Regions from separate parts of the Pseudoxanthomonas japonensis genome, predicted to be linked through region 1. Evidence: predicted binding sites of a transcription regulator. Region 1 holds the regulator's gene; the other holds the start of a gene.
The links. The regulator HrcA, encoded in region 1, represses chaperone genes, less so after heat shock. The targets are predictions, from matches to a motif close to TTNGCACTCNNNNNNNNNGAGTGCNAA.
Positions count from the first base shown of each region.

Region 2: the regulator HrcA is predicted to act here: its motif matches at 11,594-11,620, upstream of rpoH (RNA polymerase sigma factor RpoH).

Region 1 covers NZ_CP171632.1:1,953,087-1,969,045, forward strand. The annotation lists gene recN (DNA repair protein RecN) at 1-1,457, opposite strand, end outside; gene hrcA (heat-inducible transcriptional repressor HrcA) at 1,543-2,592, shown strand; gene grpE (nucleotide exchange factor GrpE) at 2,635-3,156, shown strand; gene dnaK (molecular chaperone DnaK) at 3,267-5,189, shown strand; gene dnaJ (molecular chaperone DnaJ) at 5,317-6,435, shown strand; gene ACGHX3_RS08955 (prephenate dehydrogenase) at 6,491-7,594, shown strand; gene ACGHX3_RS08960 (EAL domain-containing protein) at 7,736-9,046, shown strand; gene dapB (4-hydroxy-tetrahydrodipicolinate reductase) at 9,104-9,823, shown strand; gene carA (glutamine-hydrolyzing carbamoyl-phosphate synthase small subunit) at 10,046-11,173, shown strand; gene ACGHX3_RS08975 (hypothetical protein) at 11,170-11,733, shown strand; gene carB (carbamoyl-phosphate synthase large subunit) at 11,814-15,059, shown strand; gene greA (transcription elongation factor GreA) at 15,068-15,532, shown strand; gene ACGHX3_RS08990 (phosphoglycerate mutase) at 15,540-15,959, shown strand, end outside.
Region 2 covers NZ_CP171632.1:437,754-453,712, reverse strand. The annotation lists gene ACGHX3_RS01985 (MATE family efflux transporter) at 1-445, opposite strand, end outside; gene ACGHX3_RS01980 (DUF3667 domain-containing protein) at 548-1,765, shown strand; gene ACGHX3_RS01975 (DUF3106 domain-containing protein) at 1,786-2,379, opposite strand; gene ACGHX3_RS01970 (hypothetical protein) at 2,369-3,343, opposite strand; gene ACGHX3_RS01965 (primosomal protein N') at 3,789-5,975, shown strand; gene ACGHX3_RS01960 (MFS transporter) at 5,975-7,291, shown strand; gene ACGHX3_RS01955 (NAD(P)/FAD-dependent oxidoreductase) at 7,342-8,622, shown strand; gene ACGHX3_RS01950 (DUF1203 domain-containing protein) at 8,595-9,068, opposite strand; gene ACGHX3_RS01945 (hypothetical protein) at 9,140-10,570, opposite strand; gene rpoH (RNA polymerase sigma factor RpoH) at 10,704-11,582, opposite strand; gene ACGHX3_RS01935 (metal-dependent hydrolase) at 11,763-12,611, opposite strand; gene ACGHX3_RS01930 (dipeptidase) at 12,685-13,908, opposite strand; rRNA gene rrf (5S ribosomal RNA) at 14,005-14,119, opposite strand; rRNA gene ACGHX3_RS01920 (23S ribosomal RNA) at 14,246-15,959, opposite strand, start outside.

The DNA.
Region 1 (15,959 bases):
ACCTGACGCTCCGCGCCGAGTGCGCGCAACTTCTGTCCGACGATCTCGGCCACCGCGCCGCCGATGCCGGTGTCCACTTCGTCGAAGATCATGGTGGGCACGGCGTCCAGGCCGAGCGCGGCGACTTCGATCGCCAGCGAGATGCGGGCGAGTTCGCCGCCCGACGCGACCTTGCGCAAGGCGCGCGGCGGCTGGCCGGCATTGGCGGAGACCAGGAATTCGATGCGCTCGGCACCGGTCGGGTCGGGCCGTTCGCCGTCCTGCGGTTCCAGCGCGATCTCGAAGCGGCCGCCGCCCATGCCCAGATCGGCGATCAGTGCGGTGGTGGTGTCGCCCAGCGTCTTCGCGGCGCGCTGGCGCGTGCGCGTCAGCGCGGCGGCGGCATCGCGCCACTGCACCCTGGCGGCGTCGATCTCGCCGTTCAGCAGCAGCAGGCGCTCGCCGGCGCCGCGCAGCGAGTCCAGTTCAGCGGCGAGGCGGTCGTGCTGCTCCTGCAGGCCATCCAGTGGCACGCGGTGCTTGCGCGCGAGGTCGTGCACCCGGGCGAGTTTGCGTTCCAACGCGTCGAACTGCACAGGCTCGGCGTCAAGGTCGTCGCGCACCTGGCCGAGCAGGGACAGGGCTTCCTCGATCTGGATAGCGGCACCGTCCAGCAGCGCATCCACGTCGCGCAGGCGCGGTTCGTGTTCCGCCTGCCGGGCGAGATCGGCCCGGACCTGCTGCAACTGGCGCGTCAACGAGGGCGCTTCGTCGCCGGCGAGCTGGCCGAGCGCGGCGTCGCAGACCTCGATCAGACCGGCCGCATGCGCCTGCCGGCGGTGGTTGGCCACCAATGCCTCCAGTGCCGCGGGGGCGAGGTCTTCGCGCTGCAGTTCGGCAAGCTGGTGTTCCAGGTAATTGATCCGGTCGGAGACATCGCCCTGGCCGGACAGCTGCTCGCGCTCGCGCAGCAGCGCCGTCCAGCGACGTGCGGCTTCACGTACGGCGGCACGCTCGCCGTCGTTGCGGGCGAAGGCATCGAGCAGGTCCAACTGGCTGGTGCGCGCGAGCAGGGCCTGGTGCTCGTGCTGGCCGTGGATCTCGACCAGCCGGCCCGCAAGCTCGGCCAGTTGCGACAGGGTCACGCTGCGCCCGTTGATCCAGGCGCGCGAGCCGCCGTCGGCACGGATCACCCGGCGCAGCTGGCATTGGCCGTCGTCGTCCAGCTCGTTGTCCGCGAGCCAGGCCTGCGCGGGCGACCCGGCGGCGGCGGCGAACTCGGCGGACAGTTCGGCGCGTTCCGCGCCATGGCGGACGACGCCGCTGTCGGCGCGCAGGCCGGACAGGAAGCCGAGCGCGTCCACCAGCAGCGACTTGCCGGCGCCGGTTTCACCGGAAATGACGGTCATGCCGTCACCGAACTCCAGTTCGGCGGCGCGAACCACGGCGAAATCCTTCAGGGCGAGATGTCTGAGCATGCGGTGGATTGTAAGCGCAGCCGGCTCACCGACTGAGACACCCTTCCGGCTTGCAAAGGCGACGGCGCGACGTTATCTAGCTGCCATGAACACGCCATCGCCCCCGCTGGATCCGCGCGCCCGCCAGCTGCTGCGCACGCTGATCTCGCGGTACATTCGCGACGGCGAGCCGGTGGGGTCGCAGACGCTTGCCCGCCATGCAGGGCTGGAAGTCAGCCCGGCGACCATCCGCAACATCCTGTCGGAGCTGGAAGAGGTCGGGCTGCTGAGTTCGCCGCACACGTCGGCCGGGCGCATCCCGACGGCACAGGGCTACCGGGTGTTCGTGGACAGCCTGGTGCAGGTGAAGTCGCTGGGCGACGGTGAGGTCGCGCGCCTGCGTGCCGAGCTGTCGGCCGGCGCTGGCACCCAGGCGTTGCTGGGGAACGCGTCCGAGCTGCTGTCGGCGATGACCCATTTCGTCGGCGTGGTCAGCGTGCCCCGGCGCGAGCAGTTCGCGTTCCGCTACATCGACTTCGTGCCGCTGGACGGGCAGCGGGTGATGGCCATCCTGGTGTTCGCCGACAACGACGTGCAGAACCGGGTTATTGAAACGAGGCGCCCCTACGAGCGCTCCGAGCTGGAGCGCATCGCCAATTACCTGAATACCCAGTTCGCCGGCCGCCCGCTGTCCGAGATCCGCGCCAACCTGCTGCGCGACCTGCGTCGGGCGCAGACCGAAATGGAAGGGTTGCTGGCCGAATCCATCGAACTGGCCGAGCAGGCGCTGACGCCGCCGGGCGACGATGTGGTGCTGGCCGGCCAGACCCGGCTGATGGGTGTGCAGGAGCTGTCGGACCTCGAACGGCTGCGCGACCTGTTCGAAGCCTTCGCCCGCAAGCGCGAGATCCTCCAACTGCTTGAGCGCACGATCCGCGCGCCCGGCGTGCGCATCTTCATCGGCGAGGACACCGGGCTGGCGCCGCACGATGGCGTGTCGGTGGTGACCGCGCCGTACATGGCGGGCGGGCAGGTGCTGGGGGTGCTGGGCGTGATCGGTCCCACGCGGATGGCCTACGACCGCGTCATTCCGGTGGTGCAGGCAGCGGCCGATGTCCTGGGCGCGGCCTTGAATCCGGATTCCGCGGCCCCATAGGTTCCCGGGTCGGGCGGCCGGACCTGCCGCCAGGGAACCGAAATGAACGAACAGCACGATCAAGACACCGCTCAGGGCCAGGCGCCCGAGCCCACCGATACCGACGCCGCCCTGCTGGCCGAGCTGGAAACGCTGCGCAACGAGCTGGACCAGCTGCGCGCCACCACGCTGCTGGAGCGCGCCGACCTGGAAAACCAGCGCAAGCGCGTGGCCCGTGACATCGAGCAGGCCCGCAAGTTCGCCAACGAGCGACTGCTCGGCGACCTGCTGCCGGTGTTCGACAGCCTGGATGCCGGCCTGGCCGCCGCAGGCACCGAGCCCAGCCCGCTGAAGGACGGCCTGGAGCTGACCTTCAAGCAGCTGCTCAAGGTGGCCGGCGACAACGGCCTGAGCCTGATCGATCCGACCGGCGAAGCCTTCAACCCGGAGCATCATCAGGCCATCAGTCAGGCCGATGCCCCCGGCGCCGCGCCCGGCAGCGTGGTGCAGGTGTTCCAGAAGGGCTACGTGCTCAACGGCCGCCTGCTGCGCCCAGCGCTGGTCGTGGTCGCGAAGCACGACTGAACACCCTCGCGAGGGCGCTTGAACCGCGCCATCGCATCCCTATATCGGGACCATCCACCCGGCCGATCGCCGGGTCCAACATCAGCATTCGCTAGGGAGTGAGATCCATCATGGGCAAGATCATCGGCATCGACCTGGGCACGACGAACTCGTGCGTGGCGATCATGGACGGCGGCAAGGCCCGCGTCATCGAAAACTCGGAAGGCGACCGCACCACGCCCTCCATCGTGGCCTACACGAAGGACGGTGAAGTGCTGGTCGGTGCCTCGGCCAAGCGCCAGGCCGTGACCAATCCGAAGAACACCTTCTACGCGGTGAAGCGCCTGATCGGCCGCAAGTTCACCGACGCCGAAGTGAAGAAGGACCTGGACCTGGTGCCGTACGGCATCGTCGCGCACGACAACGGCGACGCCTGGGTGCAGACCAGCGACGGCAAGAAGATGGCGCCGCAGGAAATCTCCGCGCGCGTGCTGGAAAAGATGAAGAAGACGGCCGAAGCCTTCCTGGGCGAGACCGTCACCGAAGCGGTCATCACCGTGCCGGCCTACTTCAACGACAGCCAGCGCCAGGCGACCAAGGACGCCGGCAAGATCGCCGGCCTGGACGTCAAGCGCATCATCAACGAACCCACCGCCGCCGCGCTGGCCTACGGTCTGGACAAGGGCGAGGGTGGGGCGGACCGCAAGATCGTCGTGTACGACCTGGGCGGCGGCACCTTCGACGTGTCGATCATCGAGATCGCGAATGTCGACGGCGAGAAGCAGTTCGAGGTCCTGGCGACCAACGGCGACACCTTCCTGGGTGGCGAAGACTTCGACAAGCGCGTCATCGACTATCTCGTCGAGGAATTCCAGAAGGACCAGGGCATCGACCTGCGCAAGGATCCGCTGGCCCTGCAGCGCCTGAAGGACGCCGCCGAGCGCGCCAAGATCGAACTGTCAAGCTCGCAGCAGACCGAAGTGAACCTGCCGTACGTGACGGCCGATGCCTCGGGTCCGAAGCACCTCAACATCAAGCTGACCCGCGCCAAGCTGGAAGCGCTGGTCGAAGACCTGGTGAAGAAGACCATCGAACCCTGCCGCATCGCGCTGAACGACGCCGGCCTGCGCGCCAGCGACATCGGCGAGGTGATCCTGGTCGGTGGCCAGACCCGCATGCCGAAGGTGCAGCAGGCGGTGGCCGAGTTCTTCGGCAAGGAGCCGCGCAAGGACGTCAACCCCGATGAGGCCGTGGCGCTCGGCGCCGCGATCCAGGGCGGCGTGCTGGCCGGCGACGTCAAGGACGTGCTGCTGCTGGACGTGACCCCGCTGTCGCTGGGCATCGAAACGCTGGGCGGTGTGTTCACCAAGATCATCGAGAAGAACACCACCATCCCGACCAAGGCGTCGCAGACCTTCTCCACCGCCGAGGACAACCAGTCCGCGGTGACGGTGCACGTGCTGCAGGGCGAGCGCGAGCAGGCCCGCTTCAACAAGTCGCTGGCGAAGTTCGACCTGTCGGGCATCGAACCGGCCCCGCGTGGCATGCCGCAGGTGGAAGTGTCGTTCGACATCGACGCCAACGGCATCCTGCACGTGTCGGCCAAGGACAAGAAGACCAACAAGGAGCAGAAGGTCGAGATCAAGGCCGGTTCGGGCCTGTCCGAGGACGAGATCGCGCGCATGGTCGCCGACGCCGAGGCGCACCGCGAGGACGACAAGAAGTTCCAGGAACTGGTGCAGGCGCGCAACCACGCCGACGGCCTGCTGCACGCCACCCGCAGCGCCATCGCCGAGCATGGCAGCAAGGTGGGCGGCGACGTGATCGGTCGCGTGGAAGCGGCGATCGCCGAGCTCGACACTGCGATGAAGGGCGACGACAAGGCCCAGATCGAGGCCAAGGCCAAGGCGCTGGAAGAGGCTGGCCAGTCGCTGTACGCGGCGGCATCGGCCGACCAGGGCGGTGCCGGCGGCCCGGCCGGGGGCGCGTCCGCGCCCGCCGACGACGTGGTCGACGCGGAGTTCACCGAAGTGAAGGACGACAAGAAGCCGTGATTGGCGATTCGGGATTCGTGATTCGGAACAGCGGAGCGAAAGCTCCGCTTGTTCCGTTTCCGATCCCGGTTACCCGGGCACCGTTGCCGTTACGAATCACCCGTCACCCATCACGAATCACGGCTCCATGAGCAAGCGCGACTACTACGAAGTCCTGGGCGTGGCCCGCGACGCCAGCGATGAAGACCTGAAGAAGGCCTACCGCCGCTGCGCGATGAAGCATCACCCGGACCGCAATCCCGGCGATGCCGCCGCCGAAGCCGCCTTCAAGGAATGCAAGGAGGCCTACGAAGTCCTGTCGGACGGCGCCAAGCGCCGCACCTACGACGCCCACGGACATGCCGCATTCGAGCATGGCATGGGCGGCGGCGGTCCCGGCGGCCCGGACATGGGCGACATCTTCGGCGACATCTTCGGCAACATCTTCGGTGGCGGCGGTGCGCGTGCCGCGCGTCGCGGTGCCGATGTCGGCTATGTCATGGAGCTGGACCTGGAAGAGGCCGTCGCCGGCGTCGAGAAGCGCATCGAGATTCCGTCGCTGGCGCCCTGCGAGCCCTGCAACGGCTCCGGCTCGGCGGACGGCAAGATCGAAACCTGCACGACCTGCGGCGGACGCGGCAACGTGCGCATGCAACGCGGCATCTTCGCCATGCAGCAAGCCTGTCCCGCCTGCGGCGGGCGCGGCCAGACCATCAAGAATCCCTGCACGCACTGCCACGGCGCCGGCCGGGTCGAGGAAGAGAAGGTCCTGTCGGTAAAGATTCCGGCGGGCGTGGACAACGGCGACCGCATCCGCCTGACGGGAGAGGGTGAAGCCGGTCCGCCGGGTACGCCGCCGGGCGACCTGTACGTGGAAGTGCGCGTGCGCGAGCACGACATCTTCCAGCGCGATGGCGACGATCTGCATTGCGAAGTGCCGATCCGCATCTCGCAGGCGGCGCTGGGCGACACCGTCCGCGTGCCCACCCTGAAGGGCGAAGCGGAGATCCGCATTCCGGCCGAAACCCAGACCGGCAAGCTGTTCCGCCTGCGCGGCAAGGGCGTCAAGTCCGTGCGCAGCCGCAGCGAGGGCGACCTGTACTGCCGCGTGGTGGTCGAAACGCCGGTCAACCTGACGTCCGAGCAACGCGAGTTGCTGGAGAAGTTTGAAGCGACCTTCAGTGGCGAAGAAGCGCGCAAGCACTCGCCGAAGTCGGCGACGTTCCTCGACGGCGTGAAAGGATTCTGGGACCGCATGACGTCCTGAGGTTCCGCGGTTCCGACATGCTTCTAGAATAGGGCTCCCTCGTGGAGCCCTTTTCGTGTCCGCACCCCTCATTGGCATTGTCGGCATCGCCGGCGCCTACGGCCGCTGGCTGCAGCAGTTCTTCCGCGCCCGAATGGGATTGGACGTCATCGGCCATGACCCGACCGACGCGTCGTCGACGGGCGAGTCCGAACTGGTGCGTCGTGCCGACGTGCTGGTGTTCGCCGCACCCATCCGCCACACGGCGTCGCTGATCGCCCGGTATGTGGCGCTGGCGGACGGCAGCGAGGCCGGCAAGTTGTGGCTCGACGTCACCTCGATCAAGTCCGCGCCGGTAGACGCGATGTTGTGCTCGCATGCGGAGGTCGCGGGATTGCATCCGATGACCGCGCCGCCCAAGGCGCCGACCCTGAAGGGCAGGGTGATGGTCGTCTGCGAGGCGCGCATCGGGCGCTGGCGCCCCTGGCTCGACGACCTGCTGCATGCGCTCGAGGCCGAGTGCGTGCGCGCGACGCCGGTGCAGCACGACCGCGTCATGGCCCTCGTGCAGGCGATGGTGCATGCCACGCACCTGGCGCAGGCGGGTGTGTTGAAGGAGCAGGCGGCGCAGGTGGGCGACCTGGCCGCGGTGATGCCATTCCGGTCGGCATCCTTCGAAATGGACGCGGCGATCATCGCGCGTATCCTGTCGTTGAATCCCGCGATCTACGAGGACATCCAGTTCGGCAATCCGCACGCCGGCGAGGTCCTGCAGGCACTCGGCGCGCAGATCACGCGCATGGCCGCACTGGTGGGCGAGGGCAGCGATGCGGCGCGCGCGACCTTCCGCGATGAATTCCTCCACGACAACCGCAGCGCGATCGGCGAGGCCACGCTGGCCGCCGGCAACTACAGCTACGAACGGATCGGTTACCTGCTGGCCGATCCGGCGGCCGGCCAGGCGCTCAGCGTGCACCTGCCAGAGGATCGCCCCGGATCGCTGCGCGCTTTGCTGCATGTTTTCGAGCGGCATGGCGTCAGCCTGTCGTCGATCCACTCTTCGCGTACTCCCGGCGGAGACGTGCACTTCCGCATCGGATTCGACGACGTCGATCGCGTCGCCCTGGAAAGAACCGTGTTCGACATCGTGGCGCAGGGACTCGGTCGCATCCTGCCGTAGCCGCGCGTCCGGCGATCACGCAAAGCCCGACACGTGGTAAACCCGTTTACTCGACAACTGTGAGATGAGGGGCCTAGCATCGGTCCCACCGGGGTGCGTGGACGCGTGCGCATCCATCATCATCCGCAGGGAGCGACGGACATGGTACGCAACCACAAGCTGATTCCGATCGCGTCGGCCCGGCCACCGGTCCCGGCGATGACCGATGAAGATGCGGTCGCGTTGCTGACGCGGATCGTGGCGGCTCAAAGCGAGATCGCCGCCGCCGGGCCTGACCCGCAGGATGTCGTCGATGCGATCACGTACCGCGCGCAGGAACTGACGCGATCGGCGGGTGCCGTGTTGGAGATCCAGGATGGCGAGCACATGCGCTACTGGTCGGCCAGCGGCATCGCGGGTAACCAGGTCGGCTTGATGTTGCCGGTGAAGGGCAGCTTGTCGGGACGGTGCCTGGAGGAAGGGCGCGTCATGCGTTGCGACGACAGCGAGACCGATCCGCGCGTCAACCGCGAAGCCTGCCGCAGCGTGGGGCTCCGCTCGATGCTGGTGGCACCGCTGTATTTCCGCCGCCAGGCCGTGGGCGTGCTCAAGGTGGTCTCGACGACCCCCGGCGCCTACGGCGACACCGACCAGCGCACCCTCGACCAGCTGAGTACGCTGGTGGCCGCCAGCCTCTACAACGCCATCGAGCATGCGCAGATGCGGGCCGCGCTGGAACAGAGGAAAGGCCAGGGCGATCGCGACCGCCAGCAATCCCGCGAAGGACGTGAACGCCTGGAGGCCGTGCTGGAGGGCGCGCAGCTCACGACTGCCCTGCAACCCATCGTGCGCATCGCCGATGACGTGGTCGTCGGTTACGAGGCGCTCGCGCGCTTCCCGGTGGAGTACGACCTGTCGACCGGTCGCTGGTTCGAGGAGGCCGCACGGCACGGGATGAGCATCCGGTTGGAGTTGGCGGCGGCCCGGGTCGCACTGGACCAACTCGCCCGGATTCCGGCCGACGCCTACTTGGCAATCAACGCGTCGCCGGAAACGGTCTGCAGCGACGAGCTGAAGTCGATGCTCGAGGCCCACGACATGCGCCGTCTGGTGCTGGAGATCACCGAGCACACCCCGGTGGAAGACTACGGGCGACTCAATGCCTGCCTCTCCGCCCTGCAGGCGCTGGGCCTGCGCATCGCCGTGGACGATACCGGGGCCGGCTTTTCAAGCCTGCGGCACGTACTGCGCCTGGCGCCGGACATCATCAAGCTCGACTTCACGCTGGTGCGCGAGGTCGACCAGCGGCCACGCATGCAGGCCCTGATCGCCGCGTTACTGACGTTCGCGCGTGGTACGCAGGCCGAACTCGTGGCCGAGGGCGTGGAAACCGCGGAGCAGCTGCAGACGCTGAAGACGCTCGGCGTGCCCTATGCGCAGGGCTACCATCTGGGTCATCCGCAGGTGCCCTGATCCCGGGAGCGCCCCCAGGCGGTCGCCAGCCCGGCGGACCGCGGCTACCATGCGGCCATGAACACCTCACCGACCCGTCTCCTGATCCATGGCGCATCCGGCAGGATGGGCCAGGCGTTGCTCCGTCTTGCGGCTGCCGAGCCCGAGCGCTACCAGGTGGTCGGCGCCGTGACGCGACGCACGCCGTCGCCGCGCGTCGTCAATGGCGTGCCGCATTTCGCAGCCAGCGAACTGGCGGGCGTGCCGGCGTTCGATGTCGCCATCGATTTCAGCCTGCCGGAAGGCTTCGATTCGGTCCTCGCACTGTGCGTCGAGCGCAAGGCGGCCCTGGTATCGGGCACCACCGGCGTCTCGTCCGCGCAGCAGTCCACGCTGGCGGCGGCGGCTACCACCATTCCTCTGGTCTGGGCGACCAACTTCAGCCTCGGCGTCGCCGTGCTGGCGGAACTGGTGGAGCGTGCGGCATCCGCGCTGCCCGGCTGGGACATCGATGTCGTGGAGTCGCACCACGTGCACAAGAAGGACGCACCGTCGGGTACCGCGCTGACGCTGGGCCAGGCGGCCGCCAGTGCGGGCGCGCAGGTGCACTACGCCAGCCTGCGTGCAGGCGACATCGTCGGTGAGCACACGGTGCAGTTCGCCGGCCTGGGCGAGCGCATCGAGCTGGTCCACCGCGCGACGCATCGTGACGTGTTCGCCCGCGGCGCCTTGCATGTGGCGCGCAAGCTGCTCGATCGGCCGGCCGGCGACTACCGGGTGCGTGACCTGCTGGACTGAAGGGGCGGGAACGCGAACGTTGTCCCGGAAACTGAACACGCCTGCCGGCAGCGGTCTGCCAATGGTCTGACGGGCAAAAAAACGGTGGCGCTGAACAGGCCGTTTCCGTACAATTCCCGCTCGCCTGTTACCCATCGCCACGGACCGGATCAACGCCGCGTTCGCGGTTTCTTGCAGCCGCAAGCCGGTGGGACAGGGTTCCTCCACCCCAAGGCGAACCCCGTGACACGACCCGCAATCCTCGTACTCGAAGACGGCACCGTATTCGAGGGCGAATCCGTAGGCGCAGACGGCCTTTCGGTCGGCGAAGTGGTGTTCAACACCGCGATGACCGGCTACCAGGAAATCCTGACCGACCCGTCCTACGCCCGCCAGCTCGTCACCCTGACGTATCCCCATATCGGCAACACCGGCTGCACCGACCAGGACGACGAAGCGTCCAAGGTCTGGTGTGCTGGCCTGATCGTGCGCGACGTGCCGCGCCGCCCCAGCAGCTGGCGCAACCAGCAGGCCCTGCCGGAGTGGCTGTCCACGCGCGGCATCGTGGCCATCGCCGGCATCGACACCCGCAAGCTGACCCGCATCCTGCGCGAGCGCGGCGCCCAGAACGGCGCGCTGATGGCGGGCGACGATGTCGATGTCGAGAAGGCGCTCGAAGCCGCACGCAAGTTCCCCGGCCTGAAGGGCATGGACCTGGCCAAGGTGGTCACCACCGACACACCGTATCCATGGCGCGACGGCCAGTTGGACCTCGACCGCAACGCCTTCGTGCAGGCGCCGGCGACGTTCAAAGTGGTGGCCTACGACTTCGGCGTGAAGCACAACATCCTGCGCATGCTGGCCGAGCGCGGTTGCGACGTCACCGTGGTACCGGCGCAGACCAGCGCCGCCGACGCGCTGGCGCTGCAGCCCGATGGCGTATTCCTGTCCAACGGTCCGGGCGACCCGGCGCCGTGCGACTACGCCATCACCGCGATCCGCGAGTTCATCGCGAAGAAGATCCCGACCTTCGGCATCTGCCTGGGCCACCAGCTGCTGGCGCTCGCCGCCGGCGCGCAGACCATGAAGATGGGCCACGGCCACCACGGTGCGAACCATCCGGTGCAGGATCTCGACGGCGGCCGGGTGATGATCACCTCGCAGAATCACGGCTTCGCCGTCGACGAAGCCTCGCTGCCGGCGAATGTGCGCGTCATCCACCGCTCGCTGTTCGACGGCACCAACCAGGGCATCGAACTGACCGACGCGCCAGCGTTCTCGTTCCAGGGACATCCGGAAGCCTCGCCGGGTCCGCACGATGTGGCGCCACTGTTCGACCGCTTCGTGCAATCCATGGTGGCGTCGCGATGAATCTGCGACAACGCGGTCTCGGGTTCCTGCTGGCCTTCCTGGCCGCGCCGGCATCCGCGACGCTGCCCACCCATGAGCAGGTGCGGCAGTTGCAGCAGTTGTTCGGCTTCGACAGCGCGGTCGTGCAGGTGATGGAAACGGAGATCGGGAAGGAACCTGCGTTCGCCGACCTGGCGCCCGCACAGCGCACGTGCCTGCTGGCGCGGATCGAACCGATCATGTCGGTGAAACTCGTGGACGCGTTCCGCACCCTGTTCGGCGACGAGCAGACGGCTGGCCAATGGATCGCGTTCGCGGAGACCGAAGGTGGCAGCAAGCTCATGCAGTTCGTGCGCAAGGGTGTGGAGTCCAGCATCAACGGGCAACCGGCGCCGGAGCCCGAATCCATGCTGGGCGGACTGCCGCAGGCGGCGATGATGCAGGTGGTCGAATTCATGGGGACCCCGGCGGCCAAGGTGCTCGAACGCGAGTTTCCGGACCTGGACATGACCGACGCCGAGCTCGACGCCTTCAAGGACGACGCGCAGACCCATTGCGGCATCGAGGACACCACCCTCTGAGCATCCGCCGGATGCGCTGACTATCCACTTCGCCGCGCCGCGCATCGTGCGCGACGGCAACGCAACAGATCGAGGACACCATGCCCAAGCGTCAAGACCTCAAGACCATCCTCATCATCGGCGCAGGCCCGATCGTCATCGGCCAGGCCTGCGAGTTCGACTACTCCGGCGCACAGGCCTGCAAGGCGCTGCGCGAGGAGGGGTACCGGGTGGTACTGGTCAACAGCAATCCCGCGACCATCATGACCGACCCGGAGATGGCGGACGCGGTGTACATCGAGCCGATCAACTGGCAGACGGTCGAGAAGATCATCGCCAAGGAGAAGCCCGACGCGCTGCTGCCGACGATGGGTGGCCAGACCGCGCTGAACTGTGCGCTGGACCTGGCCGACAATGGCGTGCTGGAGAAGTACGGCGTCGAATTGATCGGCGCCAAGCGCGACGCCATCCGCATGGCCGAAGACCGCGAGCTGTTCCGCGTGGCGATGGGCGAGATCGGGCTGGAATGCCCGAAGGCCGCCGTTGCCCACACGCTGGAAGAAGCCCTGGAAATCCAGACCCGCGTCGGCTATCCCACCATCATCCGTCCCAGCTTCACGCTGGGAGGCAGCGGCGGCGGCATCGCCTACAACCGCGAGGAACTGGTCGACATCGTCACCCGCGGCCTCGAACTGTCGCCGACTACCGAAGTGCTGGTGGAAGAATCGGTGCTGGGCTGGAAGGAATTCGAGATGGAAGTGGTCCGCGACACCGCGGACAACTGCATCATCGTCTGCTCGATCGAGAACCTCGATCCCATGGGCGTGCACACCGGCGACAGCATCACCGTCGCGCCGGCGCAGACGCTGACCGACAAGGAATACCAGCGCCTTCGCGATGCCTCGATCGCCGTGCTGCGCAAGATTGGTGTGGACACCGGCGGTTCGAACGTGCAGTTCGGCATCAATGCGCAGACCGGTCGCGTCGTCGTCATCGAGATGAATCCGCGCGTATCGCGTTCCTCGGCGCTGGCCTCCAAGGCCACCGGTTTCCCGATCGCCAAGGTCGCGGCCAAGCTGGCCGTCGGCTACACGCTGGACGAACTGAAGAACGAGATCACCGGCGGCCTGACCCCGGCCTCGTTCGAGCCGGCGATCGACTACGTGGTCACCAAGATCCCGCGCTTCGCGTTCGAGAAGTTCCCGCAGGCCGATGCGCGCCTGACCACCCAGATGAAGTCGGTGGGCGAGGTGATGGCGATGGGCCGCACCTTCCAGGAATCGCTGCAGAAGGCACTGCGCGGGCTGGAGACCGGCAAGGTCGGCCTCGACCCCACCGGCCTCGACCTGGCCGACGAGGACGATCTGGCCACGCTGCGCCGCGAACTGAAGGCGCCGGGCCCGGAACGCCTGTTCTACGTGGCCGATGCGTTCCGCGCCGGCATGACGGTGGAGCAGGTGCACGCGCTGTCGTTCATCGACCCGTGGTTCCTCGACCAGATGGAAGAGATCATCGCCGCCGAGCAGCAGCTCGCCACCGACGGCCTGGGCTCGCTCGACAAGGCGCGCATGCGTCGCCTGAAGCGCATGGGCTTTTCCGATGCGCGCCTGGCGCAGCTGGCCGGCACCGACGAGGCCGCCGTGCGCGTGCTGCGCAAGGCGCTGGGCGTGAAGCCGGTCTACAAGCGCGTGGACTCCTGCGCGGCCGAGTTCGCCACCAGCACCGCCTATCTGTATTCGACCTATGAGGACGAGTGCGAGGCGCTGCCCACCAACCGCGACAAGATCATGATCCTCGGCGGCGGTCCCAACCGCATCGGCCAGGGCATCGAGTTCGACTACTGCTGCGTGCATGCCGCGCTGGCGCTGCGCGAGGACGGGTTCGAGACCATCATGGTCAACTGCAACCCGGAAACCGTCTCCACCGACTACGACACCTCCGACCGCCTGTACTTCGAGCCGCTGACGCTGGAAGACGTGCTGGAGATCGTCGAACTGGAGCAGCCGAAGGGCGTCATCGTGCAGTACGGCGGCCAGACGCCGCTGAAGCTCGCGCGTGCGCTAGAGGCCAATGGCGTGCCGGTGATCGGCACCAGCCCGGATTCCATCGACCTGGCCGAGGACCGCGAGCGCTTCCAGCAGCTGGTCGACAAGCTCGCGTTGAAGCAGCCGCCCAACCGCATCGCCCGCAACGACCAGGAAGCCCTGCTGCTGGCGCGCGAGATCGGCTACCCGCTGGTCGTGCGTCCGTCGTACGTGCTGGGTGGCCGCGCGATGGAGATTGTCTATGGCGAATCCGACCTGGCCCGCTACGTGCGCGACGCGGTGAAGGTCTCCAACGATTCGCCGGTGCTGCTGGACCGCTTCCTCGACAACGCGGTGGAAGTGGACGTCGACATCATTGCGGACGCCGAGGGCAACGTGCTGATCGGCGGCGTGATGGAGCATATCGAAGAGGCGGGCGTGCACTCGGGCGACTCCTCGTGTTCGCTGCCGCCGTACTCGCTGTCGGCGAAGACGCAGGACGAGCTGCGCCGCCAGGTGGTCGAACTGGCCAAGGCCCTGAAGGTCGTCGGCCTGATGAACACCCAGTTCGCCATCCAGCTTAGCGAAGACGGCAACGACGACATCGTCTACCTGCTGGAAGTGAATCCGCGCGCCTCGCGCACGGTGCCGTTCGTGTCCAAGGCCACCGGCATGCCGCTGGCGAAGATCGCGGCCCGCTGCATGGCCGGCAGGACGCTGGCCGGGCAGGGCGCCACGAAGGAAATCGTGCCGGACTACTACTCGGTCAAGGAAGCGATCTTCCCGTTCGCCAAGTTCCAGGGCGTCGACCCGATCCTCGGCCCGGAGATGCGCTCCACGGGCGAGGTGATGGGCGTGGGCCGCAGCTTCGGTGCGGCCATGGCGCGTGCGCAGGAAGCCGGCGGCATCAAGGCGCCGCCGGTGGGCAAGGTGTTCATTTCGGTGCGCGACCCGGACAAGAAGCGCGTGCTGCCGGTGGCGCAGGAACTGGTCGGCCGCGGCTACGCCATCGTCGCCACGGCGGGCACGGCGGCATGGCTGGGCGAGCACGGCATCGCCTGCGAGCAGATTAACAAGGTGCTGGAAGGCCGCCCGCACGTCGTCGACCTGATCAAGAACGGCGAAATCGTGTATATCGTCAACACCACGGAAGGACGCCAGGCGATCGCCGACTCCTTCTCCATCCGGCGCGAGGCCCTGCAGCACCGCGTCACCTATTCGACGACCGTCGCCGGCGCCAAGGCGCTGGTGCATTCGCTGGAATACCGCGGCACGGGCCCGGTGCTGGCGTTGCAGGAACTGCACAAGGAGCTTCAAGGGTGAGAGCCCCATTGACCATGCAAGGCGCGCAGCGCCTGCGCCAGGAACTGGATCTGCTGAAGACGGTCAAGCGTCCCGAGGTGATCACGGCCATCGCCGAAGCGCGTGCGCACGGCGACCTGAAGGAGAACGCCGAGTACCACGCTGCGCGCGAGCAGCAGGGTTTCATCGAAGGCCGCATCAAGCAGCTGGAAGGCGAGCTGTCGCACTCGGAGATCATCGACGTCAGCAAGCTCAACGCCGGTTCGCGCATCGTGTTCGGCGCCAAGGTGGTGCTGGCCGACGTGGATACCGATGAAGAAAAGCGCTACCAGATCGTCGGCGACCTGGAAGCCGACATCAAGCTGGGCCTGATCGCGATTTCCTCGCCGCTGGCGCGCGCCCTGATCGGCAAGCACGAAGGCGACAGCGTCACCATCGACGCGCCGGCCGGCCAGCGCGAGTACGAAATCGTCAGCGTCTCCTACGCCGACTGACGGACTGATGGCCCAGGCCACCCTGCTGCTGCCTGTGCGGACCCGCCTGGTCGGGCAGGTGCTGCCGCCCGACATCGCCAAGGCGCTCGGACGTGCGGACCGCGCGGAAGGCGAGGCGGGCGAGCGCGCGCAGCTGCGCCGCCAGTTCCGGCTGGTGCCCGACCATTGGCCGGTCGCGGCGCTGACCCGGCAACGCGACGCGCGCGATGCGGCCGGTGCGACCTGGCTCCGCGCCGATCCGGCGCGCGTGTCGCCCGACATGACCGGCGCGCGCATGCTCGCCTACGGCGAAGCGCTCGCACTCACGGACGACGACACCACGCAGCTGCTGCCGGCCTTGAAGCCCCTGTTCGGCGATGCCGGCATGTTGCTCGATGCGCCGGACCCGTCGCGCTGGTACCTGCGCTTGTCGCTTGACGCGAAGCTG
Region 2 (15,959 bases), 1.5 Mb from region 1:
ACGTCAGCGCCGGCACGCCCCAGCGGATGCCGTGCAGGAAGGCGGTCGCGCCGGGAATGATGTCGGGCGCGATGCCGAACGCGGCCAGCGCGTACGGCGCCACGCTGAGGAAGGCGAACATCAGCAGGCCCAGACCCAGCGACAGCCACAGCGCCTGGCGGAACAGCGGCGCGATCTCGCCGCGCCGGTTGGCGCCATCGAGCTGCGACACCGACGCGGTCAGCGAGATCAGCGTGCCGATCGGCACCATCATCGGCAGCCACAGCAGCGCGGTGCCCACGGTCACGGCCGCCAGCGTGGCAGTGGCGTGGTGGCCGGCGATGACGTTGTCGACGAAGCCGATCAGGCCGGTGGACACGTGGCCCAGCACCAGCGGCAAAGCGAGCGTGCCCGTGGCGCGCACTTCCTGGCCGAAGCGCGGGGTCGGGGAGGGGGAGACGGACATGAGGATCAACCGCCGGACTGCGGTCGCGCGGCATCGCGCTGGCACCGGGTCACGGGAGGCCGGTATCTTACCCGCTCGCCCGCCGCGCCACCCGAACGCCCCATGACCCCATCGCACGATGCCGACGCCGTGCACGCCAGCGCGTGCGACAACTGCAGGACGCCGCTGCAGGGCGGCTTCTGCCACGTCTGCGGACAGAACGCGCACAACCCGCTGCGCAGCTTCGGGCATGCGGTGGAAGAGGTGTTCGAATCGTTCTGGCACCTGGACGGGCGCATCTTCCGCACCCTGCGCACCCTGCTCTCGCCCGGCAAGCTGGCCAACGCCTACCTGGCCGGCCACCGCGCGCCGTACGTGGCGCCGCTGCGGCTGTTCGTCATCGTCAGCGTGCTGACGTTCTTCGTCGCCAGGCTGACCCTGCATATCGGCGAAGTGAGGCTGCCGGAGCCGCCACCGACCGCGGACGGCCAGACCAACCTGGTCGCCAAGCCGGACGAGTCCGGCATCAGCTTCGCCAGGCAGACCACGGTCGAGGCCGTCATCAAGGAGCGCGACCGCACCCTGGAAGGCCTGGTGGCGGCACGGACCACGCTTCCTCCCGGCCTGGGCTTCGTGCGCGAGCGCATGGACCAGAACATCTTCGCCACCCAGCGACTGGCGCGCGAACGGATTATCCAGTTGCAACCGGATCATCCGGCATTGGCGCAACCCGATCCTTATCCGGAGGGCAAGCCGCTGCCGGAGGTGCCGCAAGGCTCGCTGATCTCGATCGGCGACAAACCGTTCGACGCCCAGAGCAACCCGGTGAAGATCGGCTGGCTACCCGATTTCGCCAACGGCTGGATCAACAGGAAGTTGGCGCGTGCCGAGCAGAACATGCCGCGCGTGGCGGAGGACCCCGAGTATTTCTTCACCCGTCTGATCGGCTCGGTACCGTCGGCGCTGTTCGTGCTGGTGCCCGTCTTCGCCCTGCTGCTGAAACTCGCCTACATCGGGACGCGGCGCGTCTATCTGGAGCACTTGGTCGTGGCGCTATACAGCCATGCCTACCTGTGCCTCTGCATCCTGGCGCTGTGCCTCACCCAGGCGCTCGGCAGCGTGATTGCGACGGACAGTTTCTGGTGGAAGATCCCCTACTGGACGGTGCTGACGGCGATCCTGGTGTGGATGCCGATCTACCTGCTGAAGATGCAGCAGCGCGTGTACCGGCAGCACAAGATCGTCACGCTGATCAAGTTTTCGGTGCTGGGCGCGCTGTACTTCATGATGCTGCTGACGGCGCTGATCTTCCTGACGCTGACGACCTGGGTAAACGCCTAGCGACGTAGCGTGGAGCGCGGCTAACGGTCCCGTCGCTGCCGCAGCCACGCGCGGCGCTGGCCCTCGGGCACGGCCAGCAACGCACGACGGAATCCCTCGCGGTCCTGCGGCGGCAGGCGTTGCGCCAGCGCAGCAAGATCGTCGCGCTGTTCCGCATCCAGGCGCCGCAGCAATGCGAGCAGGCCATCGCGCTCTTCCGGCGGAACGTACGCGAACAGCGGCTGCAGTCGCGGCCAGTCCGCGCCGAGTTCCGGCCCCAGCCGCCAGCCCTGCCGCTGCATGCCGTCCAGCACGCTGAACTGCGTGCGCAGCGCGGCCTGGTGCTCCGGCGGCAGCGCCGCGATCTCGCGGGCGGCGGCGCGCAGGCGTGCACGCTGCACCTCGTCCAGCGCACGCCAGGCGGCATAGCGCGCGCGCCGGTCCTCACGCTCGTGCCTCGGCAAGGCATCCCACGCCGACCGGCGCTGCTGCCAGTCGGCCTGCGCGGCCGGCGACATCGCGGCCCAGCGGGTGGCATTCGCGGCATCCTGCGCGGTCGACGCGGCAATGCCCACCACGACGGCAAAGCCTGCCATCACGCAGGCTGCGGCACGGCGCCTGCGGTCAACGCGCATCTGCTCCTCCTGCATCCGCATCGGGCGAAGGCGCCGCGGTGGCACCGGCACCCGCGACATACCAGGCCAGGAAATCCGCCTCGCGCGCACGCGCTTCATCGTCGGCGTCCGTGAGGAGCTGGAAGTCCGGGTGCGATGCAGGCGCGACCGCTTCGGCCGGGGCTGGCAGCGGCGTGTTGTCGGCGGGAAGCGCGATCGATGTGATCTCCGGATCGGGCGGCAGTGGCGATACGCCGTCTTCGTCGGTCGGAATCGCCTGGGGCAACGCGGACGACGTCGACAATCCGGAACCCCGCCACCACCACAGTCCGGCCGCCAGCGCGGCCAGCAGGACAAGGGCCGACAGGATCCACGGCCAGCGCCGGGGCGTCCGCGCAACGGCCGGCGCGGGCGCCTTGGCCTCGACAGGCGGCAACCGCGTGCCGGCGAGTGCGTCCTCGCGCAGGCGCGCGAGCGTGGCCAGCCGATCATCGGGCAGTTCGCGAAGATGCTGCTGGATGGCGTCGGCCAAGGCGCGCCAGGCACCGGCATCGGGGTGGCCCAGGCTGTCCCGCGGACAGGCGCGGGCCAGCGCGTCGCGGTAGGCCGCGCCATCGAGGCCCAGGGCGTTGGCCGCCTCCGCCTCCTGCAGCCCCCCGGCGAGGCGCAGCAGCAAGGCCGCGCGGTCCGCGGTGGCGGGACGGGCCAGGGCGGCGAACGCGCCGGGCCAGCGGGCGGCAGGACCGTCGGCGCGCAACTGCGGCGTCGCCGCCAGCAGCGCCCAGAAGCGCACCGGCCAGTCCGCCATCGGCAGGGCGGCGGCCTTGCCGCGGAACGCGCGTAGGGCCGCGGCCAGGGCCACGTCGCCGCGATCGGCATTGCCGCACTGGAGTTCGGCGAACACGGCCCCCCGGCGTTCGCAGCCGCGGAGGAAGGCGGCAAGCGCGGCGGGCGCGGGAGAAGACGAGGCGGGGGAAGAGACCATCTTGGAACCGGTTGCGGACGTGCCGATCATAGTCACCCGGGGCGCCCGTACGGATGCTTGACAGGGCGTCGAAATCTGCTCTCCCCGGCGGCACAAGGGTTTCGGCGAAAAACGTTGTGCACAGCAGTCACCGATCTGTCATCCACTGCCCCCGTGAATCGGACCGATGCCATATGTCAATCGCGTTTCACGCCCAAGTGTCTGATTACATTGAATAAAGTCGTTCTGGCACTTTTTTGGCCAACCCGGTCCGGAGGCTTATGGAAGCGCCGTCGCGCCGTGAAGCATTCCCGCCATGCACAGATTTATCCACAGCAGGTGTGGATAAACCGGAATCTCCTTCAGGGATCAGCACTTGCGTGAATTTCGTCAAGATTCTGACAGGACATGGACGCAACTGCGTGAGATGTGACCCGCGCCCGGACGGGCCGATACACTGCCCGAAATGCCGCCCGTTTCCGTCCTCCAGGTCGCCCTGCCCGTGCCGCTGCCACGGCTGTTCGACTATCTGCCACCGCCCGGTCTCGTCGCCTCCCCCGGGGACGTCGGCAAGCGGGTGAAGGTGATGTTCGGCAACCGGTCACTGACCGGTCTCGTCGCCCAGGTCGGCCCGCCGGCCGACCCTACCCTCGAGCTGCGCCCGGCCGATGCCCTGCTGGACGATGCGCCCTTGCTGCGGGGCGAGTTGCTCGACTCGCTGCACTGGCTGGCCCGCTACACCCACGCCCCGCTGGGCGAGGTGGTCGCGACCGCGCTGCCCACCGCGCTGCGCCAGGGCGATCCGTTGCCCGACACCCATGCCTGGCACTGGCGCCTGACCGAAGCCGGCCAGTTGCAGCGCGACCGCCTGCGCGCCGGCAGCCGGCCGCGCCGCCTGGCCGACCTGCTGTCCGAGCACTCTTCGCTCGACGAAGACGTGCTGGACCTGCACCTGGACAGCGGCCGCGCCACCGCGCGCGACCTGGGCAAACGCGGCCTGGCCGAACGCTTTCCCGCCGCCGCCACGCCTGCGGCACCGACACCCCGTCCCGGTCCCGCGCTCAACGACGAGCAGCAGGCGGCGGCCGATGCCATCGTCGGCACCGCGGGTTTCGGCGCCCTGCTGCTCGACGGCGTGACCGGCAGCGGCAAGACCGAGGTCTACCTGCATGCCATCGCCGACTGCCTGCGGCGTGGACGGCAGGCGCTGGTGCTGGTGCCGGAGATCGGCCTGACCCCGCAGACGCTGGCGCGCTTCCGCGAACGGCTGGGCGTGCCGGTGCACGCGTTGCACTCCGGCCTCAACGATGGCGAGCGCGCCCGTACGTGGGCGGCCTGCCTGCGCGGCGAGGCACGGGTGATCGTGGGCACGCGCTCGGCGGTGTTCACCCCGCTGCCCGAGGCCGGGCTGATCGTGGTCGACGAGGAGCATGACGGCAGCTACAAGCAGCAGGACGGCATCCGCTACCACGCGCGCGATTTCGCGCTGGTGCGCGGCAAGGCGCTGGACGTGCCGGTGGTGCTGGGCAGCGCCACGCCGTCGCTGGAAACGCTGCACAACGCGCGCACGGGCCGCTACGTGCACCTGCGCCTGTCGCGCCGCGCGGGCGAGGCGCAGCCGCCGACCGTCCGCGTGCTCGACGTCCGCAAGCGCCTGCAACAGGCGGGCCTGCTGGCCGACACGCTGCAGGCGATCCGCCAGGCGCTGGACGCCGGCGGCCAGGTGCTGGTGTTCAAGAACCGCCGCGGCTACGCGCCCGTGCTGCTGTGCCACGACTGCGGCTGGAGCGCGCACTGCAAACGCTGCGACAGCCCGATGACCGTGCATGCCGGTGGCAAGCGTCTGCAATGCCATCACTGCGGCGCGCGCCAGGCGGCGCCGCCGGCCTGCCCCGACTGCGGCGGACTGGCCTTGCAGCCGCAGGGCATCGGCACCGAACGGCTGGAGGAGTTGCTGACCGAACAGTTCACCGACGTACCCGTGCTGCGTGTCGATCGCGGCACCACCCAGAAGCGCGACGGTCTGGCGCAGCAGCTGGCGAAGCTGGGCGACGCGCCCGGCATCCTCGTCGGCACGCAGATCCTGGCCAAGGGCCACGATCTGCCGCACCTGACGCGCGTGGCGGTCGTCGGCGTGGACGAAGGCCTGTTCTCCACCGATTTCCGTGCCGGCGAGAAGCTGGCGCAACAGCTGATCCAGGTGGCCGGTCGCGCAGGGCGCGCGGGCAAGCGCGGCGACGTGTGGCTGCAGACGCACCATCCCGACCATCCGCTGTTGAACACGCTGATCAGCGGCGGCTACCACGCGTTCGCCGAAGCGGAGCTCGAGCAGCGGCGCATGGCCGGCTTCCCGCCGTTCGCGCACCTCGCCCTGCTGCGCGCCGAAGCCCAGCATGTCGACGCCGCCCAGCAGTTCCTGCAGGCGGCGAAGCAGGCGCTGCGCCGGCACGATGCGACGCTCGAAATGCACGGTCCGCTGCCGGCGCCGATGCCACGCCGCGCCGGCCTGCACCGCGTGCAGCTGTTGCTGACCTCGCCCGAGCGCCGCACGCTGCATCGCACGCTCGATCTCGCCCTGCCGGACATCCACGCCCTGCCGGAAGCGCGCCGCACGCGCTGGTCGCTCGATGTCGATCCCATGGACCTCTATTGATGACGCAGACGCCACGTACCGCCCTGACCCCCACCCAGCGGCTGCGCAGCATCTTCAGCGGTTCGGTCGGCAATCTGGTGGAGTGGTACGACTGGTACGTGTACGCGGCGTTCTCGCTGTACTTCGCCGAGGTGTTCTTCCCGGGCGGCGACCGCACCAGCCAGTTGCTGAAGACGGCGGTGATCTTCGCGGTGGGTTTCCTGATGCGTCCGCTCGGCGGCTGGCTGCTCGGCCGCTATGCCGACCGCCATGGTCGCAAACGCGCGCTGATGCTGTCGGTGGTGATGATGTGCGCCGGCTCGCTGATCATCGCCTGCACGCCCGGTTACGCCAGCATCGGCATCGCCGCGCCGATCCTGCTGGTGCTGGCGCGGTTGCTGCAGGGCCTGTCGGTCGGCGGCGAGTACGGCACGTCGGCAACCTATCTCAGCGAGATGGCCACGCGCGAGCATCGCGGCTTCTGGTCGAGCTTCCAGTACGTCACCCTGGTAATGGGCCACCTGATCGCGCTGGGGGTGCTGATCGCCTTGCAGCGCGTGTTCCTCACCGACGACCAGCTGCGCGAATGGGGCTGGCGCATTCCGTTCGCGATCGGCGCGGTGGCGGCGCTGGTGGCGCTGTGGCTGCGCCGGAACATGGTGGAAACCGAGTCGTTCCAACGCAACGACGCGGCGGCGACGGGACAGCAGCGCGCCGAGGGCACGCTGCGTGCGCTGATGCGGCATCCGCGCGCGGTGTTCGCGGTGGTCGGCCTGACCATGGGCGGCACGCTGGCGTTCTATACGTACACCACCTACGTGCACAAGTTCCTGGTCAACAGCGCCGGCATGGCGGCCGAGACCGCCAGCCTGATCAATGCGTCCACGCTGTTCTTCTACATGCTGCTGCAGCCGGTGGTCGGCGCGCTGTCGGACCGGATCGGACGGCGGCGCATCCTGATCGCGTTCGGCGTGCTGGGCACCCTGTGCACCGTGCCGATCCTCAGCCAGCTGCAGGACGTACAGAGCGCCGCGCAGGCGTTCTGGCTGGTGATGGCGGCGCTGGTGATCGTCAGCGGCTACACCGCGATCAATGCGGTGGTGAAGGCGGAACTGTTCCCGGTGGAGATCCGCGCGCTCGGCGTCGGCCTGCCGTACGCGCTGACCGTGGCGATCTTCGGCGGCACCGCCGATGCGGTGGCGCTGTGGTTCAAGCGCATCGGCCACGAGACCGGCTTCTACTGGTACGTCACCGCCTGCATCGCCTGCTCGCTGCTGGTCTACCTGTGGATGCCGGACACGCGCGAGACCTCGCTGATCGACCGCGACCCGACCTGATCGGCATGCGCCGCATGCGACAATCGCGTGCGGTGCCAGGAGAATCGAGCATGCAGGCAGCACGTCCCCATGTGGTCATCGTCGGCGGCGGTTTTGGTGGCCTCTGGACCACGCGCGCCCTGGCGAACGCACCGGTCCGCATCACCCTGATCGACAGGCACAACCACCACCTGTTCCAGCCGCTGCTGTACCAGGTGGCCACCGCCGGCCTGTCCGCCCCCGATATCGCCGCGCCGCTGCGCCACATCCTGCGCAAGCAGAAGAACGTGGAAGTGCGGCTGGCCGAGGTGGCGTCGATCGCGCCGCAGGACAAGCAGATCGTGTTCGCCGACGGCACGACGCTCGCGTTCGACCACCTGCTGCTGGCGACCGGCGCGACGCATGCCTACTTCGGCCACGACGAATGGGCCCGGCACGCGCCGGGACTGAAGACGCTCGACGACGCGCTGCAGTTGCGCCGCCACCTGCTGCTCGCGTTCGAGCGCGCCGAGGCCGAAACCGATCCGGCGAAACGCGCCGCGTGGCTCAGCTTCGCCATCGTCGGCGGCGGCCCGACCGGCGTGGAGCTGGCGGGCACACTGGCCGAGATCGCACGGCACACGCTGACCAACGAGTTCCGCAACATCGATCCCTCGCAGGCCCGCGTGCGCCTGGTGGAAGCGGGACCACGCGTGCTGGCATCGTTTCCCGAGGCGCTGTCGGACAAGGCCCGCAAGCAACTGGAGAAACTCGGCGTGGAGGTCGTCACCGGCACGCCGGTCAGCGATATCACCGACGACGGCTACCGGCTGGGCGACACCTTCGTCCCGGCCAAGACCGTGGTCTGGGCCGCCGGCGTGGCCGCATCACCGCTGGCGCGCTCACTTGGCGTGCCGCTGGATCGCGCCGGACGCGTGCTGGTGCAGCCCGACCTCAGCGTGCCGGGGCATCCCGACATCTTCATCGCCGGCGACCTGGCTGCGGTGACGTCGGACGGTCGAGCGGTTCCCGGCGTTGCACCGGCGGCCAAGCAGATGGGCCGGCACGTGGCACAGGTGCTCCGTGCACGACTGTCAGGCGGCACGTCGCCCGGTGCATTCCGCTATCAGGACTACGGCAACCTCGCGACCATCGGTCGCATGGCGGCGGTAGTGGACTTCGGCCGGTTGAAGTTCTCCGGCCTGCTGGCGTGGTGGTTCTGGCTGACCGCGCACGTGTTCTTCCTGATCGGCTTCCGCAACCGGCTGGTCGTGCTTCTGAACTGGTGCTGGGCGTACTGGAGCTACCAGCGCGGCGCGCGGATCATCCTGGGCAAGGACGAGGATCAGGCCGGGTCGACGCGGCAGGCGTAGCAGCCGGGACGTGCGTTGTGCACGTGAAGGTACGCGACGCCCGGCTGGTCAAGCAGGCGTTGCAGGTACGGCATCGCTTCAACGCCCTCCACGACCTCGGCGTCGCGCATCAAGCCATCGGCATCGTAGGCGCGCAGCGACAATAGCCGGCGGGGAAACGAGGGCGGCAGTTGATCGTGGAATTCGGCGGTCCAACCCTGCATGGCGGCTTCGCGCACGTAGATCGGACCGCTCGCCCGATACGGCCCCGCGACATCGTGGTGCAGATAGGGCAGCAGCAACAACGCTTCGCCCTGTCGCGCGTCCTGCAGCGTGACGCGGCAGGGAAATCCTCGATCGCTGTCCGCGATGACGCGACGGATGTTGCGTGCCGCCAGCGCGGCATCGTCTAGGGCGAACAGGGGGCGGAACGGTTCGGGCGAGAGCCCGCGGATCACGAACGACATGGCATCACTCCGAAGCAGTGATGCCATGCTCGCGCCGCCTCACCGGCGGCGCTATCCGGATCTTGCGCGACCTACTTGCCGTCCAGCGGGTAACGCTTGCCGTCGGCCATGACCAGCTCACCGTCGCCGATCCGCTCACTGTCGGCATCGACGGTGATGAATTCGGCCTCCAGGCGTCCCTGGCCCTTGCTGCCTTTCAAGTCGAAGATGTAGCGCTCGCCGTCCGCCTTCCACGACGCGTCGCGGTCGAAGGCGGCTTCGCGGATATCGCCGATATGGCGCTGCACGACCGGGTGCGCCTGCATGGCCGCGTTGGCCTGCAGCACGAAGATCCCGTCCTGGCGCGCGAACGTGTCAGGGGCCTCGCCACGATCCGAATCGATGCGCGGCGCGGCGAGTTCGCCTTCCATCGGCGCCTCGCCCTCGAAGGCGATCTCGCGGCCATCCGCCAAGGTCAGCACGCCCCTGCCCAGGCGTTCGGTGTCGGCATCGACCGTGATGAACTCGGCGAGGATGCGTCCGCGCCCCTTGTCGCCGGTGAGCGCGAACACGAACTCTTCGGCGCCTTCCGCCTCGCCGGTGGCAGCGAGATCGAGCTCGAACGATGCGAGCGTACCGATGTGCTGTTGCACCAGCGGATAGCGCTGCACCGCCACACGCGCCTGGCGGGTGAAGATGTTGTCGCCGCCGAACAGGTCAGCGGCGCTGACGCCGTCCTCCGGCTCGTCCTCACCGCGGGGCTCACCTTCGAACGACAGCTTGCGACCGCCCGCCAGCGTCAGCACGCCCTTGCCGAGGCGCTCGGTGTCGGCGCTGACGGTGATGAAGTCGGCCTCGAGCCGCCCACGTCCCTTGTCGCCAGCGACGTCGAACACGAAGGTGTTCATGCCCGGTGCGGCACCGGTGGCATCGGTGTCGATCTCGAAGCTGGCGATCTGGCCGATGTGCTGGCGGATCAGGGGATAACGCTGCGCTGCCTCCTGCGCCTGGCGAATGAAGGCATTCGCGCCTGCTTCGACGTCTTCGTCATGCGCGTGGTCGTGCAAAGGAGGGCCATCCTCCGCGGCCAGCGCGTCGGCATCGCCTTCGATCTCGTGCCGGGTGCCGTCGGCCATGACCAGCATGCCGGGACCCAGGGCCTCCTGCGTGGCGCTGACGGTGATGAAGCGCGCGGTGACACGTCCCTTGCCGCGGCTGCCCTCGACATCGAACACCAGCACGTCGGGACCCGGCTCGTCCATGCTCGCGGCGTCATCAAGCGCGACCGTGCGGATCGCGCCAAGATGCGCAGCGACCACGGGATCCACCTGCATCGCGGCGCGTGCCTGCGCGTCGTACTCTTCGCGATCGATGGAGAAGCGGACGCCGCCCTGTCCTTCCGACGATTTCGTGTTGCCATCGTCGGCCGCGTGCGACGCCGCGAAACCCGACGAAGCAGCGAGACCGCTCGCCGCTGCCAACACCCACACGAACAGCCCCCGTCGCTTGTTGCCCCACCCCATGCCCTGCTCCTTCCGGTTATAGCGCCACCCATGTCGGGTCGCGGCGTAGTGGACCACATCCCCCGATGCGCACGCCACAAAAGAGAAGAGGCCCCGGTGGGGCCTCTTCGATATCACGTCACAACCAGGAAGGTCAGGCGGCGAACAGCGCCTTCATCTTCTTCAGCGCATTGGCCTCGACCTGACGGACACGTTCGGCGGAAATGCCGTATTCGTCCGCCAGCTCCTGCAGCGTGACCTTGCTCTCGCCGTCCAGCCAGCGGCGCTTGATGATGTCGCGCGAGCGCTCGTCGAGATTCGCCAGGCCTTCGCGCAGCAGTTCCATCTGGTTGTCTTCGCTGTCGGCACGCTCGTACGCCTGCGACGGATCCTCGTCCCGCGCGACCAGGTAGCTGGCCGGCGAGGGCGGCGCGTGGTCTTCGTCTTCGTCCGAAGGCGCATCGAAGCCGATGTCGCGGCCGGAAAGGCGCGACTCCATCTCCATCACTTCCCGCTCGGAGACATTCAGGTCCTTCGCGATGGCGCTGACCTCTTCGGCATTCATCCAGCCCAGGCGCGTCTTCGACTTGCGCAGGTTGAAGAACAGCTTGCGCTGCGCCTTGGTCGTGGCGACCTTGACGATGCGCCAGTTCTTCAGAATGAACTCGTGCATCTCCGCACGGATCCAGTGCACCGCGAAGCTCACCAGGCGCACACCCATGTCGGGGTCGAAGCGCTTCACCGCCTTCATCAGGCCGATGTTGCCTTCCTGGATCAGGTCGCCGAGCGGCAGGCCATAGCCGTTGTAGCCGCGCGCCACGTGCACCACGAAGCGCAGGTGCGAATGCACCAGTTCGCGGGCGGCGTCGAGGTCTTCGTCCTCGCGGTAACGGTTGGCGAGCGCGCGCTCGTCTTCCACCGTCAGCACCGGAATCTGGTGCACGGCGCTGATATAGGCGTCGAGCGAACCCAGGGCGCTGGGGATCGGCAGGTTGTTGGTGACCAGGGCGGTAGTGGGGGTGTTCTGGCTCATGGGCATGGATGTTAGCAGTCGGGGAGTTCGACTGCTAACCGTGCCGGAAGTTCCGTATTGTTCCAGTGGTGCAACGAACAGCCGCCGATCCAGCTCGCACCAACCTGCCTTTGTAATCAGAGACTTGCAGGTACTGCCCTCGACCCTCGTCATTCCCTGAGGCGGACGAAAGGCTTTCGTTCAGGTCCGCGGCGGCGGCATCGGCATGACGGAAGGCGGCACGGCAGTCGCCTGCCGCCGCAGCACCGTCGCGGCCATGGCATCGGCGTCCGCCGCCAGCCGGGAAGGATGGAAGCCGGGGCGCAGGTACTCCGTCAGATGCCGCAGCGTCCGTCGGCCCATGCCATGCCCTGCGCCGACGTGGTGCGTCAGTTGGCGCCACGTGGCCAACCGCAACAGCCGGCGATCCTGCACGAGCAGCGACGCCGCCAGCCCCACGAGCAGCAGATAGAAGAGCGAGGTGGTCATCACCGCACCCAGCACCCGTACGGCATAGCGGGGCGAGACCGCCTGCAGCAGGTCGAACGCCACCGCCCGGTGCTCGATCTCCTCGGCGAAGTGCCACTCCATCAGGTCGCGCACGCGCGGATCGGCATCCGCAAGGATGGATTGCGTCAGGAACTCGTAGCCGAGGAAGGCGTTGATGTGTTCGACGCAACTCACCAGCGACACGCGCAACCACAACGGCGCGACACGATCCATCACACGGAAGATGCCCCGATCCACCGCGCGCTCGATGCCCCGGTATGCGTAGCCCTGCGCATCCAGATTGCCCCAGTAGCGCTTGTGCGCAACGCCATGCTGCGCCTCCTGCCGGATGAATGCCTGGCAGCGCTGGCGCAGGGCGTCGTCATGCACCTTCGGCAGGCAGGCATTGAGCGTGCGGATATAGAACGCCTCATTGGCCGGCACCAGGATGGTGTAAGCGTTGAGCAGCGACGAAACGACTTCATTGTCCGGCAACCAGTGCCGCGGAATGTCACGGGGAAGCGCGGCGATGAATCGCCTGGCGGTGATCGACTCTTCCATGATGCCTCCCTCTTGGGGCCATGCGTCCGAACCACTTTCCCGCGCGCCGCATTACGCCAAGACGAAACCGGCTTCAGCCCTCTGATGACGCGATCGCCTGCGCCTCCCGGATCACGCGCAGCAGATTGCCACTCCATATCTTCCGCACATCCTGCTCCGTGTAGCCGGCCGCCAGCAGCGCTTCGGTAATCTTCGGCAACGCGCTGACGTCTTCCAGCCCTGCCACGCCGCCGCCACCGTCCCAATCGGCACCGATGCCGACATGATCCACGCCGGCCACCTTCAGGATGTGAAGCACGTGCGCCATGTAGTCGTCGAAGGTCGCGTGCCTGGCGGGGTATCGCGCCTCGATCGCCCTTCGTTCCGCCAGATAAGCGGGCACGCGATCTACCGCGAGTTCGCTCTCGGGTCCGTACTTCTCACTCAGCGCGCCCATAGCTGTCTCGCGCTCGGGAATCTTCGGGATATCGATCAGATAGCCACCGTATGCATTCACGTGGATGACGCCGCCTTTCACCGCCAACTGGCGGAGCCGGCCGTCATCGATGTTCCGCGGATGGTCATACAGGGCATCCGCACTGGTATGCGACAGGACAATCGGGGTCTGCGACAACGCAAGCAACTGATCGAAGACCGCGTCACTGGCATGCGAAGCATCCAGCACGATGCCGAGGCGGTTGGCTTCCTGCACCAATGCCTTGCCGGCAGGACTCAGACCACTCCACTCTGCACCTGCCGGGTCCGTCGACGAATCACCGAAATCGTTGTTCCGTACATGCGTGATGCCGAGCATCCTCAGCCCGAGCCGATGGTAGGCGGTCAGCAGGCTGGGATCGCTGGCGAGCGGCGCTGCGTTCTCCATGCTGATGAAGGAGACACGCTTTCCGGCTTTCGCGATGCGTTCCGCATCGTCCGCGGTAAGCGCGAGCTCCATGTCTCCTGCATTCGCCGCCAGCATTTCACGGATGCTCACAAGACGATCCAGCCCGTGGTCGCGTGCGGCATGCTTCCCGGCTTCGTCACGGGCGCCCTGTGCGGTGTAGATGACCCAGAAGCCCCCATCCAGGCCACCCGCCTTCATGCGCGGAAGATCCACTTGCGAGAGATCGCCTTCGTGCGCATGGTCGTCGACGATGCTCCAGCCGGGACGACGGAAGTTGGCCGGCGTATCCAGATGGGTATCCAGCACGATCGCGTCCTCGTGCACGCGGCTCACCTCTGCAGACACGCCTTCGGCCGACGCCCCATCGATACAGATTGACAGCGCACTGGCCAACGCTATCCGACACAACCTCATGCTTCGCCCCCCCTCGATGAGATGAAATTCGATTGTTGGCGAAAGCCGCGCAAGAAAAAACCCCCAGCCTTACGGCTGGGGGTTTTGGGATAAAGCCCCTGGCGATGACCTACTCTTGCATGGCTTAAGCCACACTACCATCGGCGCGGCTGCGTTTCACTTCCGTGTTCGGGATGGGAACGGGTGGGACCACAGCGCTAATTTCACCAGGGAGAGGGTTGGAGCGTCGCCATCCAGTTAACGGATTAAGGCGCCAATCTCTCATAGGGTCTTGTGACGTAGCGGGCATTGGATTTTCTCTGACGATATCGTCGAGTCCAAGGCCACTTGAGGTTATATGGTCAAGCCGCACGGATCATTAGTATCAGTTAGCTCAATGGGTTGCCCCACTTACACACCTGACCTATCAACCACCTAGTCTTGATGGTTCCTTCAGGGGGCTTGTGCCCCGGGAGATCTCATCTTGAGGCGCGCTTCCCGCTTAGATGCTTTCAGCGGTTATCGCTTCCGAACATAGCTACCCGGCAATGCCACTGGCGTGACAACCGGAACACCAGAGGTTCGTCCACTCCGGTCCTCTCGTACTAGGAGCAGCCCCTCTCAAATCTCCAACGCCCATGGCAGATAGGGACCGAACTGTCTCACGACGTTCTGAACCCAGCTCGCGTACCACTTTAAATGGCGAACAGCCATACCCTTGGGACCGACTACAGCCCCAGGATGTGATGAGCCGACATCGAGGTGCCAAACACCGCCGTCGATATGAACTCTTGGGCGGTATCAGCCTGTTATCCCCGGAGTACCTTTTATCCGTTGAGCGATGGCCCTTCCATACAGAACCACCGGATCACTAAGTCCTACTTTCGTACCTGCTTGATCCGTCGATCTCGCAGTCAAGCACGCTTATGCCTTTGCACACAGTGCGCGATGTCCGACCGCGCTGAGCGTACCTTCGAGCTCCTCCGTTACTCTTTGGGAGGAGACCGCCCCAGTCAAACTACCCACCATACATGGTCCCCGATCCGGATTACGGACCTAGGTTAGAACGTCAAGCACATCAGGGTGGTATTTCAAGGATGGCTCCACCGAAGCTAGCGCCTCGGTTTCATAGCCTCCCACCTATCCTACACAGACGAACTCAACGTTCAATGTAAAGCTATAGTAAAGGTTCACGGGGTCTTTCCGTCTTGCCACGGGAACGCTGCATCTTCACAGCGATTTCAATTTCACTGAGTCTCGGGTGGAGACAGCGCCGCTGTCGTTACGCCATTCGTGCAGGTCGGAACTTACCCGACAAGGAATTTCGCTACCTTAGGACCGTTATAGTTACGGCCGCCGTTTACTGGGGCTTCGATCAAGAGCTTCGCCTTGCGGCTGACCCCATCAATTAACCTTCCAGCACCGGGCAGGCGTCACACCCTATACGTCCACTTTCGTGTTTGCAGAGTGCTGTGTTTTTGATAAACAGTCGCAGCGGCCTGGTTTCTGCGACCCCCCTCAGCTATAGCCCGCATGGGCCACCAAAGGGGGTGCACCTTCTCCCGAAGTTACGGTGCCATGTTGCCTAGTTCCTTCACCCGAGTTCTCTCAAGCGCCTGAGAATTCTCATCCTACCCACCTGTGTCGGTTTACGGTACGGTCTGCGTGAGCTGAAGCTTAGGAGCTTTTCCTGGAAGCGTGGTATCAGTGACTTCGTCCTAAAGGACTCGTCTCGGTGCTCGGTCTTAAAGGATCCCGGATTTGCCAAAGATCCAAACCTACCGCCTTTCCCCGGGACAACCAACGCCCGGTACACCTAACCTTCTCCGTCCCTCCATCGCACTCACGCGAGGTGCAGGAATATTAACCTGCTTCCCATCGACTACGGCTTTCGCCCTCGCCTTAGGGACCGACTAACCCTGCGTCGATTAACGTTGCGCAAGGAAACCTTGGGCTTTCGGCGTGCGGGCTTTTCACCCGCATTATCGTTACTCATGTCAGCATTCGCACTTCCGATACCTCCAGCAGCCTTCTCAAGCCACCTTCGCAGGCTTACGGAACGCTCCTCTACC